2 regions of the Micromonospora sp. NPDC047670 genome follow, and region 1 is predicted to be linked to the other one. Evidence: riboswitches for the same ligand, from Rfam matches in the RefSeq annotation. Region 1 holds a riboswitch; the other holds the start of a gene.
What was found. Region 1 has a riboswitch for cobalamin ahead of bluB (5,6-dimethylbenzimidazole synthase). Riboswitches for the same ligand answer to the same signal wherever they lie in the genome.
Positions count from the first base shown of each region.

Region 2: another riboswitch for cobalamin. It lies ahead of cobN (cobaltochelatase subunit CobN); the one in region 1 lies ahead of bluB (5,6-dimethylbenzimidazole synthase).

Region 1 covers NZ_JBIDDA010000001.1:89,876-95,510, forward strand. Annotated here, with positions in the region: gene ACGF7U_RS00420 (serine hydrolase domain-containing protein) at 1-231, opposite strand, end outside; gene ACGF7U_RS00425 (dihydrolipoyl dehydrogenase family protein) at 323-1,789, shown strand; gene ACGF7U_RS00430 (DMT family transporter) at 1,830-2,747, opposite strand; cobalamin riboswitch at 2,861-3,061, shown strand; gene bluB (5,6-dimethylbenzimidazole synthase) at 3,097-3,726, shown strand; gene ACGF7U_RS00440 (Rieske 2Fe-2S domain-containing protein) at 4,004-4,843, shown strand; partial or broken gene ACGF7U_RS00445 (LysM peptidoglycan-binding domain-containing protein) at 5,218-5,635, opposite strand, start outside.
Region 2 covers NZ_JBIDDA010000008.1:149,346-154,980, reverse strand. Annotated here, with positions in the region: gene cobN (cobaltochelatase subunit CobN) at 1-3,230, opposite strand, end outside; cobalamin riboswitch at 3,583-3,712, opposite strand; gene ACGF7U_RS20710 (response regulator) at 4,052-4,708, opposite strand; gene ACGF7U_RS20705 (sensor histidine kinase) at 4,701-5,635, opposite strand, start outside.

The sequences.
Region 1 (5,635 bases):
CCGGCCCCGGTCGACCAGCATCAGCAGGCAGAGCGCCGCGACCGGCTTGCCGACCGAGTAGACGTTCACCAGCGTCTCCGGCCGCCACGCCCGCCCCGGCGACCGCACGCCGCCGACGAGGTCGACGACCGGCTCGCCGTCGTACCAGATCGCCAGGCCGGCCCCGGTCTCCCGGCCGGCGGCGAGCAGCTCGGCGAAGCAGTCGTGGACGGCGGAGAAGCGTGCGCGCATCCGGCCACCGTAGGCGGCCGGGAGCCGACGGGCAGCGGAATTCCGGGGGTGATCGTTGGCCCGCAACCGGGCGGTGCGCAATGCTGGCGGGATGGCGGAGCCGGAAGTGGTGGACGTGGTCGTGGTCGGGCTCGGGGTCGGCGGCGAGGAGGTGGCCGGCCGGCTCGCGGAGGCCGGGCTGACCGTCGTCGGCGTCGAGCGCGACCTGGTCGGCGGGGAGTGCCCCTACTGGGGCTGCATCCCGAGCAAGATGATGATCAGGGCGGCCAACGCGATCGCCGAGGCGCGCCGGATCGACGGGCTCGCCGGCGCCGCCGAGGTCCGGCCCGACTGGGCGCCGGTGGCGAAGCGGATCCGCGAGGAGGCCACCGACACCTGGGACGACACGGTCGCGGTGGAACGCTTCACCGGCAAGGGCGGCCGGTTCGTCCGGGGCAGCGCCCGCCTCGACGGCCCCGGCCGGGTCCGGGTCGGCGAGCGGGTGTTCCAGGCCCGGCACGGGATCGTGCTGGGCACCGGCACCAAGCCGTCCGTGCCGCCGGTCGACGGGCTGGCCGACACGCCGTACTGGACCAACCGCCAGGCGATCGAGGTCGAGGAGCTGCCGGAGTCGCTGCTGGTGCTGGGCGGCGGCGCGATCGGTCTGGAGCTGGCCCAGGTCTTCGCCCGGTTCGGGGTCCGGGTCACCGTCGTCGAGGCGGCGGACCGGGTGCTCGCCGTCGAGGAGCCCGAGGCGTCCGAGGTGGCCGCCGCCGCGCTGCGCGCCGACGGCGTCCAGATCCACACCGGGGTGCGGGCGGAGCGGGTCGGCCACGACGGGCGCGGCTTCACCCTGCGCGGGGCCGGCGGGGCGCGGTTCACCGCCGAGCGGCTGCTGGTGGTGACCGGCCGCCGGGCCCACCTGGACGAGCTGGGCCTGGACACCGTCGGGGTGGACGCCGGGCAGCGTTACCTGGTTGTCGACGACCGGCTGCACGTCACGGAGGGGATCTGGGCGGTCGGCGACGTCACCGGCGAGGGGGCGTTCACCCACGTCGCGATGTACCAGGCGGGAATCGTCGTCGCCGACGTGCTCGACCACGTCGCGCGCGCCGACGGCGGGCCGGACGCCAGCGGGACCGCCCGCGTGACGGGCGGCGCGGTCGGCGCGTCGGGCGCCGCCGGGGCGGACGGTTCCGCCGGCGCGGTGCCGCGCGCCGACTACCGCGCGCTGCCCCGGGTCACCTTCACCGACCCCGAGGTCGGCGCGGTCGGCCTCACCGAACGGCAGGCCCGCGAGCGGGGGATCAACGTGCAGGTCGGCCTCTCCGAGCTGCCGTCGTCGGCGCGGGGCTGGATCCACAAGAGCGGCAACGAGGGCTTCGTCAAGCTGGTCGCCGACGCCGACCGGGGCGTACTGGTCGGCGCGACGTCGGTCGGCCCGGCCGGCGGCGAGGTGCTCTCCGGGCTGGCGGTGGCGGTGCACGCGGCCGTGCCGCTCGGCCGGCTCCGGCAGATGATCTACGCGTACCCGACGTTCCACCGGGCGATCGAGGACGCCCTGCGCAACCTCCGCTAGGCGGCCGGGCGCGGATCCCGCCGCCGTCGGCCCAAGGGGATCAGCGTGTCTCTGCCGGTCGGGGGCGGACCAGGGTCGCGCCCAGCGCGGCGCCGACCACGCAGGCCACCCCGACCGCCTGCGGCCAGGCCAGCACCTCGCCCAGCAGGACCAGCCCGACCAGCGCGCCGATCGCCGGCTCCAGGCTGAGCAGGATCGCGAAGACCCGGGCCGGCATCCGGCGCAGCGCGGCCAACTCCGCCGAGTACGGCAGCACCGACGACAGCAGCGCCACCGCGACGCCCAGCGCGAGGGTCCACGGGTCGAGCAGCGCCGTGCCGCTGCCGGCGACCCCGAACGGCAGTACGGCCAGTGCGGCGACGGCCATCCCCAGCGCGAGACCCCGGCTGCCCGGCACGCGGGCGCTGACCGCCTTGCCGAGCAGCACGTACCCGGCCCAGCCGACCGCGATGGCGACGCAGAGCAGCAGCCCCACCCGGTCCAGCCCGGTCCCGCCGAGCCCGCTGATCAGCAGCACCCCGCCGCCGGCCAGGACCGCCCACGCCACGTCGGCGGGGCGGCGGCTGCCGGCGAGCGACACCAGCAACGGCCCCGCGAAGCCGATGGTGACCGCGACGCCGAGCGGCACCCGGTGCAGGGCCGCGTAGAAGGCGAGGTTCATCAGCGCCAGGGTGAGCCCGAACGCCCCGACCAGGCCGGCGGTGCGCCAGCCCAGCCGCAGCCCGGGCCGGGCGACGAGCAGCAGGATCAGCGCGGCGAAGCCGAGCCGCAGCGTGGTCGTACCGCCGGCGCTGGTGCTGCCGAAGAGCTGCTTGGCGACGGCCGCCCCGACCTGGGTGGAGAGCATGCCCAGCAGCATCAGCAGGGGCGGCGGCACGGCCCGGGGCCGGCCGAGGGCGACGGTCAGCCGGGCCGCCGGGTGGCCGGCCGGCAGCGGGCGGGAGGCGAGTGCGTACACCCGGACCACGGTGCTCGCGGACGGCGCGCCGCGCGACCGGATTTCCACGCCCGCCCCGGCGACGCCGGGCACCCGCCCGTCGGCGGTGCGCCGCCGATCCCGCTACCATGCCGGGCGGCACGATCATGTGAGGTGCCCCGCGCGAGCGGGGAGAATCGGGAAGCCGGTGCGAATCCGGCACGGGCCCGCCGCGGTGACCGGGGAGCCACCGTCCACGCGCGAGAGCGCAGCCACTGGCCCGGACGGGCCGGGAAGGCGGACGGCCAGGCGTCGATCCGGGAGTCCGAAGACCGGCCTCGCGTCAGGTGCCCACGCCCGGAGCGTGGGCCGAGCGCAGCGGGAGCCTGCCTTGGATCTGTACGACGTCATCCACCGCCGCCGGGACGTACGCGCCCAGTTCACCGGGGCGCCGGTGCCCGAGGAGACGCTGCACCGCGTGCTGGCGGCGGCGCACGCGGCGCCGAGCGTCGGCTACTCCCAGCCCTGGGACTTCATCGTCGTGCGGGACCCGGAGCTGCGGCGCCGGTTCCACGAGCACGTCCACACCGAGCGGGAGACCTTCGCCGCCACGCTGGAGGGGGAGGCGGCCGAGCGGTTCGCCCGCATCAAGATCGACGGGGTGCTGGAGTCCACCCTGTCGGTGGTGGTCACCTACGACCCGGCCCGGGGCGGCCCCGCCGTGCTCGGCCGGCACGCCATCGCCGACACGGGGCTCTACTCGGCCTGCCTCGCCATCCAGAACCTCTGGCTGGCCGCGACCGCCGAAGGGCTCGGCGTCGGTTGGGTGTCGTTCTACCGCGAGCCGTGGCTGGCGGACCTGCTCGGCATCCCCGACGGCGTACGGCCGGTGGCGTGGCTCTGCGTCGGCCCGGTCACCCACTTCGAGCGCGTGCCCGACCTGGCCCGGCACGGCTGGCGGCAGAAGCGCCCGCTGGCCGAGGCGATCCACCACGACCGCTGGACGCCCCCGGGCCCCTGACCCAACCACCGGCGGACCCGGCTGGCGGACCCGGCCGGCGCGGACGCAGGCGGCCGGCGGCGCAACTTCCCGGAAAGAGTCGCCTCCCGGCGTGCCGAGGCCACTCTTTCCGGGAAGTTGCGCCTCTCGGCTCTGCCGGGCGCCGACCTCACCGCCTCGGGGGCGGCGCGTCCGGTTGTGGGCCGGCAGGGGCCTCGTCACGTACCGCTGCGGATCCGTCACCGGCGACCGGTTTGCGGCCGCTCCTGCCGGGAAGTCGGTACGGGTGCGAGCACTGATGACGAAGATCGAGCAGGCCTCCGGGCTGGACCGGATCGGCGACCGGTTGCAGCGCGCCGTCCAGGCCACCCTCCGTCCGCAGCGGGTCCGTGACCTGCTGCACGGCGTCTGGCTGGGGCACCCGTTGCACCCCGCGATGGTGCAGGTGCCGGTCGGCGCGTGGATCAGCACCGCGGTGCTGGACCTGATGCCGGGGCAGCGCAGGGCCGCCACCACGCTCTGCGCGGTGGGCACCGTCAGCGCGCTGCCGGCGGCGGTCGCCGGGCTCAACGACTGGGCGGCGCTCGCCCGCGACCAGCGCCGGATCGGCCTGGTGCACGCCGCCTCCAACAGCGTGGGCCTGGCGTTCTACGCCGGCTCGGTCGCCGCCCGGATGTCCGGCCGGCACAACCTCGGCCGTACGCTGGGTTTCCTCGGGCTCAGCGCCGCGAGCATGGGGGCTTACCTCGGCGGACACCTGGCGTACAAGCAGGGCGCGCAGGTCAACCAGAGCATCTCCGAACTGCACCGGATGAGCGACGGCTGGCACTCGATCGCCGACATGGCCACTCTGCCGCAGCGGAAGCTGATCACCCGGGAGGTCGACGACGTCTCGGTGATCCTCTACCGACACGGCGACGACGTGACCGTGATGCTGGAGCGGTGCCCGCACCAGAGCGGCCCGCTCGGCGAGGGCGAGGTGCGGGAGGTCGACGGGCACGAGTGCGTGGTCTGCCCCTGGCACGGCAGCACGTTCCGGCTCAACGGCGGCGAGGTCGTGCACGGGCCGTCCGGCAACGACCAGCAGGTCCTGCCCACCCGCATCGTCAACGGCATGCTGGAGACCCGCCTCCCCTGACCGCCCCCGCCGCACCCTCCCGCCTGCCGTCGTTGTCGTCCTGATCGGCGTGCCCCGCAGCAACGTCCTGGCCGGAGCGCGAGTCCCGGCGTGGGTCAGGGGCGGCGGTGGCGGCCGACGGGGCCTTCCCGGGTGGCGTCGGCGTGCGCCCGCGCCTGGGCACCGACCACCGGTCCGGCGTGCCGGTTCCCGCTCGCGCCGCCGTGCCCGCTCGCGCCGTGCTGGCCGCTTGCGCCGCCGTGCCCGCTTGCGCCGCCGTGCCCGCTCGCGCCGTGCTGGCCGCTTGCGCCGCCGTGCCCGCTTGCGCCGCCGTGGCCGCTTGCCCCGCGGTGGCTGCTCGCGCCGCCGCCGGCACCTGAGCGGCGTGCCGTGCTGGTGCCGGCCGGTACGGGGGCGGGGCGGCGGCGCAGGCCCAGGACCGCGCCGATCTGCGCGCCGACGATGCTCGCCACCGCCAGGACGGCGGAGACCGCGAGCGGCCGGTTCACCCGGTCGGGCTCGCCGGGCCGGGCCGCCCCGACGGTCACCGTCGGACCGTCGTCGCCGGGCGCGTCCGCCGGCGGCGCGGGGGCCTCCGCCGGCGGGGGTGACGTCGGCCGCTCCGGCGCGGCCTGTTCCGGCGCGGCCTGTTCCGGCGCGGGCCGGGGGGCCGGGGCGGTTGGTGCGGGGCGGGCGACGAGGTGGCCGGTGGCGTGCCGGCGGGCACCCCGGTCCTCGGCCTCCTGCGGGAGCCTCAGCAACTGGCCCGGGTGGATCCGGTCCGGGTCGGCGAGCCGGTTCAGCGCGGCCAGC
Region 2 (5,635 bases), on a different contig from region 1:
TGGCGGACCATCGCCACCATCCCGCCGTGGTACTGGAAGTAGTCGTCGGAGTCGACGATGTCGTGCTCGCGGGTGTCCTGGTTCTTCACCGCCACCGCGATCCGGGCGAAGGAGCGTTCCATGTCGGCGCGCGCCTCCCGCCCGTCCAGCCCCCGGCCGTAGGCGTAGCCGCCCCACACGGCGTACACCTCGGCGAGGTCGGCGTCGCTGCGCCAGTTGCGGGCGTCGATCAGCGGCAGGAGCCCGGCCCCGTACGCGCCCGGCTTCGAGCCGAAGACGCGGGCGGTGGCCCGTCGCTCGTCGCCGTGCTCGGCGAGGTCGGCGGCGACGTGCGCGCGCACGAAGTTCTCCTCGGCGGGCTCGTCCAGGGCGGCCACCAGCCGCACCGCGTCGTCGATGAGCGCGACCACGTGCGGGAAGGCGTCCCGGAAGAAGCCGGAGATGCGCACCGTCACGTCGACGCGGGGACGGCCCAGCTCGGCCGTCGGCACCACCTCGACCCCGGTGACCCGGCGGGAGCGGTCGTCCCACGTCGGGCGGCAGCCGAGCAGCGCCAGGACCTCGGCGATGTCGTCGCCCTGGGTGCGCATGGCGCTGGTGCCCCAGACGGTGAGGCCGACGGAGCGCGGGTACTCGCCGGTGTCGGCGAGGTGCCGGGCGAGCAGCGAGTCGGCGAGCGCGACCCCGACGTCCCAGGCGTTGCGGCTGGGGATGGCCTTCGGGTCCACGGAGTAGAAGTTCCGGCCGGTGGGGAGCACGTTGACCAGGCCCCGGGTGGGCGAGCCGGACGGGCCCGGCGGCACGAACCGCCCGTCGAGGGCGCCCACCACCCGGTCGATCTCGTCGGTCGTGCGGTCCAGCCGGGGCACCAGCTCGGTGGCGGCGAAGCGGAGCACGGCGGCGGCGTCCGGGACGGCCCGGCCGGTGACCTCCTCGACCACCGCGTCGACCTTGTCGGCGTCCCAGCCGAGGGTCTCCATGCCGACGACCAGCCGGCGCGCGAGGGCCTCGATCAGGTCGACGGCGTCGGCGGCGGTGCCGGCCGGCCCGTCGACGGCCTCGGTCAGCGCCCCGGGCAGGGCCAGTCGCTGTCCCGGCTCGGCGAGCAGCGCCTGCTCGTCCAGCCCGTACGCGGCGGCGAGGGCCTGGCGCAGGCCGGGCAGGGCGCGGGCGCCGCCCCAGACCTGCGGGGCCCGCAGCACGGCGAGGACGAGGTTGACCCGGGGCTCGCCGGTGGGCGCGGCGGCCAGGATGTGCAGGCCGTCGCGGATCTGCACGTCCTTGACCTCGCAGAGGTAGCCGTCGAGGTGCAGCACGAAGTCGTCGAAGTCGTCGGCGGCGGGCATGTCCTCGGTGTGCAGGTCGTGGTGCAGCTCGGCGGCGCGGACGAGCTGCCAGATCTGGGCCTGCACGGTGGGCACCTTGGCCGGGTCGAGCGCCTGCACGGTGGCGTACTCGTCGAGGAGCTGCTCCAGCTTCGCCAGGTCGCCGTACGTCTCGGCGCGGGCCATCGGCGGCACCAGGTGGTCGACGACGACGGCGTGCGCCCGGCGCTTGGCCTGGGTGCCCTCGCCGGGGTCGTTGACGATGAACGGGTAGACCAGCGGCAGGTCGCCGAGGACGGCGTCGGGGGCGCAGTCGGCGGCCAGCCCGAGGCCCTTGCCGGGCAGCCACTCCAGGGTGCCGTGCTTGCCCAGGTGCACCACCGCGTCCGCGCCGAAGCCGCCGTCGGCGGCCGGCGCGGCCAGCCAGCGGTACGCGGCCAGGTAGTGGTGGCTCGGCGGCAGGTCCGGGTCGTGGTAGATGGCGATCGGGTTCTCCCCGAAGCCGCGCGGCGGCTGGATCAGCAGCACCACGTTGCCGAAGCGCAGCCCGGCGAGCACGATGTCCCCGTCGTCGGTGTAGAGCCCGCCGGGCGGCTCCCCCCAGTGGGCGAGCATCCGCTCCCGCAGCTCCGCCGGCACCTGGTCGAACCAGCGCCGGTAGACCTCCCCGGGCACCCGCGCCTCGGCGGCGGCGAGCTGTTCGGGGGTGAGCCACTCGACGTCGTGTCCGCCGGCGGCGATGAGCGCGTGGATGAGCGCGTCGCCGTCGTCGGGCACCGGGGCGTCGCCGAGGTGGTAGCCGGCCTCGGCCAGCGCGGCGAGCAGCCGGACCGCCGAGGCCGGGGTGTCCAGTCCGACGGCGTTGCCGACCCGGGAGTGCTTGGTCGGGTAGGAGCTGAGCACGACGGCGAGGCGCTTGTCGGCGTTGGGCACGTGCCGCAGCCGGGCGTGCCGCACGGCGATGCCGGCGACCCGGGCGGCCCGTTCCGGGTCGGCGACGTAGCTGGAGAGCCCGTCGGCGTCGATCCGCTTGAACGAGAACGGAACGGTGACGATCCGGCCGTCGAACTCGGGGATGGCCACCTGCATCGCGGCGTCCAGCGGGGACAGCCCGGCGTCGCTGGCGGCCCACTGCTCACGGGTGCTGGTGAGGCAGAGCGCCTGGATCACCGGCACGTCGAGGGCGGCGAGGGCGCCCACGTCCCAGGCGTCCTCGTCGCCCCCGCCCGAGGCGTCCGCGGCGACCGTGCCGCCGGCGGCGAGCACCGTGACCAGCAGGGCGTCGCAGCGGGCGAAGAGCCCGAGCGGCCCCGCGCCGGCGGTGAGGCCGCGCAGCGAGCCGCAGAAGATGGGCAGCGGGTTGCCGCCGGCCGCGTCGACCGCGTCGGCGAGGGCGTCGACGAACCCGGTGTTCCCGGCGAGGGCGTGCGCCCGGTAGAAGACGATCCCGACCGTCGGCCGCTCGGGATGCGCCGGGCGGTCGCCGTGGACGCCGTACGTCGGGGTGGGCGCGGGCGGGGCGAACCCCTCGCCGGTGAGCAGCACCGTGTCGGAGAGGAAGCGGGCGAGCTGGGCGAGGTTCTCCGGCCCGCCCTCGACCAGGTAGGCCAGCGCCTGGGTGGCCACGCCGGCGGGGACGGTGGAGGCCGCCATCAGCTGCGCGTCCGGCAGGGACTCGCCGCTGAGCACGACCGTCGGCACGCCGGAGGCGAGGACCGTGGCGAGCCCGTCCGGCCACGCCTGCCGGCCGCCGAGCAGGCGTACGACCGCGAGGTCGGCGCCGTCGAGCAGCGCCGGCACGTCGTCGGCGGCGACCCGGGCGGGGTTGGCGAGCCGGTAGTCGGCGCCGCTGGCGCGGGCGGCGAGCAGGTCGGTGTCGGCGGTGGACAACAGCAGGATGCGCACGGACAGCTCCGGAGAGTGACGCCCGGGCCGGCGCGGGGACGACCGGGGCGAGGCGAGGGGTGGGCGCGGTTCAGCGGTTCCGGCGGGCCGGGACGCGGCTCACCGGCGGGCCGGCGGGATCGGGCGGCGCGGTACGGGCGTCAGGGACGGGCGGCGCGGCGGCCGGGGGTGGGCACACCACGCCGGGCCGGGCGCGTGGCGCGACGGCCGGACGGGGCTGCGGAGCTGCGGCTGCTCGGCGGCGCGCTGTCGCGCCGGGGCACGATGCGACGATGGTCGTCGACGGCGGAGACGGGGTGCGTCATCGGGTCCTCCTCGGGTGTCCACGCCCTGGGGTCACTCCCGACGGCCGAAGTATCCTGGCTCCCGGATCGACGCTCACCCCCGGTCTTCCAACCGCGCACGCACGGCCGTGACTCACGAGGGGGGATCGCTCCCCGGTGACAGTGGCGGGACCGCGCCGGAATCGCACCGGCTTCCTTCACTGCCGTCAGGCCGCGAATGCTGCCACACCCCCGGGCAGCCGGTCAACGTCACCCCACCCGGGCGGGAGGCCCCCACTCGATCGACGGACGGCGATCAACCGTTCGACCGCGCCCGTTCAGGCAGTGTCGTCGGTCGATCGGTCGGCAATTCCCGTCGGGCCGGGAACCGACGACGCGCAACGGGGAACGGCCCGCCCGCGCCGCGCCCTTCCGCCCCCGCCCGCGCCGGGCGTACCGGGGTCGTTCCGCCTTCCCACCAGGGGTGCTCCGGCGTACGGGGATCCGGCACCCGCCGCCGGCACGGGTCGCGGCGTTCACGGCTGCCGATGCCACTTCTCACCGGTCGGCGAGCCCCGATTCGTAGCCCGCGATCACCAGTTGCGCCCGGTCACGGGCGGCCAGCTTCGTCATCAGGCGGCCGATGTGCGTCTTGACGGTGCCCCGGCTGAGGTGCAGGTGCTGCTCGATCTCGGCGTTGGAGAGCCCTCGGGTGATCAACGTCAACACGTCCCGTTCCCGCGGGGTCACCCCGTCGAGCCTCCCCGGCGCCCGGCGCGCCGCCGGCGTGCGGACGAACTCGGCGATGAGCCGGCGGGTGACGCTCGGGGCCAGCAACGCCTCGCCCGCGGCGACCACCCTGATCGCGTCGAGCAGCCGTACGGGCGGGGTGTCCTTGAGCAGGAAGCCGCTCGCCCCGGCCCGCAGCGCCCGGTACACGTACTCGTCGAGGTCGAACGTGGTGAGGACGAGCACCCGGGGCGCGTCCCGGCCAGCGGTGACCTGCCCGGTGGCGGTGATGCCGTCCATTTCGGGCATCCTGACGTCCATCAGGACCACGTCGGGCGAGTGTGTCCTCGCGAGCTCGACGGCCTCGCGCCCGGTGCCCGCCTCGGCCACCACCGTCATGCCGGGGGTGGCGTCGACCAGCAGGCGGAGGGTGCCGCGCAGCAGCGCCTCGTCGTCGGCCAGGAGCACGCGCACCGGCTCACCCATCGTCCGGCACCGCCGGGGTGAACGGCAGCCGGGCGCGGACGGCGAACCCGCCGCCAGGCGCGCGGCCGGCCTCCAGGGTGCCGCCGTGCATCGCCGCCCGTTCGCGCATCCCCCGCAGGCCGTGGCCGGGTCCCAACCCGCGCCCCGCCCGTCCGTCGTCGACGACGGCGACGCTCAGCGCCCCGGGCTCGGTCGCGACGGTGAGCCGGCAGCGCGCCGGGCCGGCGTGGCGCAGCACGTTGGTGAGCGCCTCCTGCGCGATGCGGTACGCCGAGGCCCGCACGGCCGCCGGCACCCGCGACAGGTCGGCCGCCCGGTCGACGTCGACGGTGACGCCGGCGGCACGGACGTCCCCGACCAGCCGGTCGAGTTCGGTGAAGCTCGGTGCGGTGTCGGCCGGGTCGCGCAGGGCGCCGAGCACGACCCGGACGTCGTCGAGGGCCGTCCGGCTGACCCGCTCGATCGCCGCCAGCGCCGCCCGGCCCTGTCCGGGATGGCTCTCCGCGAGGTGGTTCGCGACCGCCGCCTTCATCGCGATGAGGCTGAGGCTGTGCCCGACCACGTCGTGGATGTCGCGGGCGATGCGCAGCCGTTCCTCGGCCACCGCCCGGCCGGCGCGCAGCTCGGCGACCTGGGCGGCGTGCCGCCGCCGGGCGCGTACCGCGCGGGCCAGCGCCCACGAGCCGGCGAGGACGGTCGCGGCGTAGAGCAGGACCGGCACCGGGGTGGCGGCGAACGACTCCTGTCCCGCCGGGGTCGGGACGACCGGCAGTCCGGGGACCGTCGCGCCCACCACCGCCGCGGCCGTGACGGCCGCGGCGACCCCGGCGAGCGCCGACACGGCCCGCCGGGTGGGGGCGGACAGGGCGACCGGCCAGAGCGCGTACGCGATCGCGAACACCACGGCCTCACCGGCGGTGCCGACGG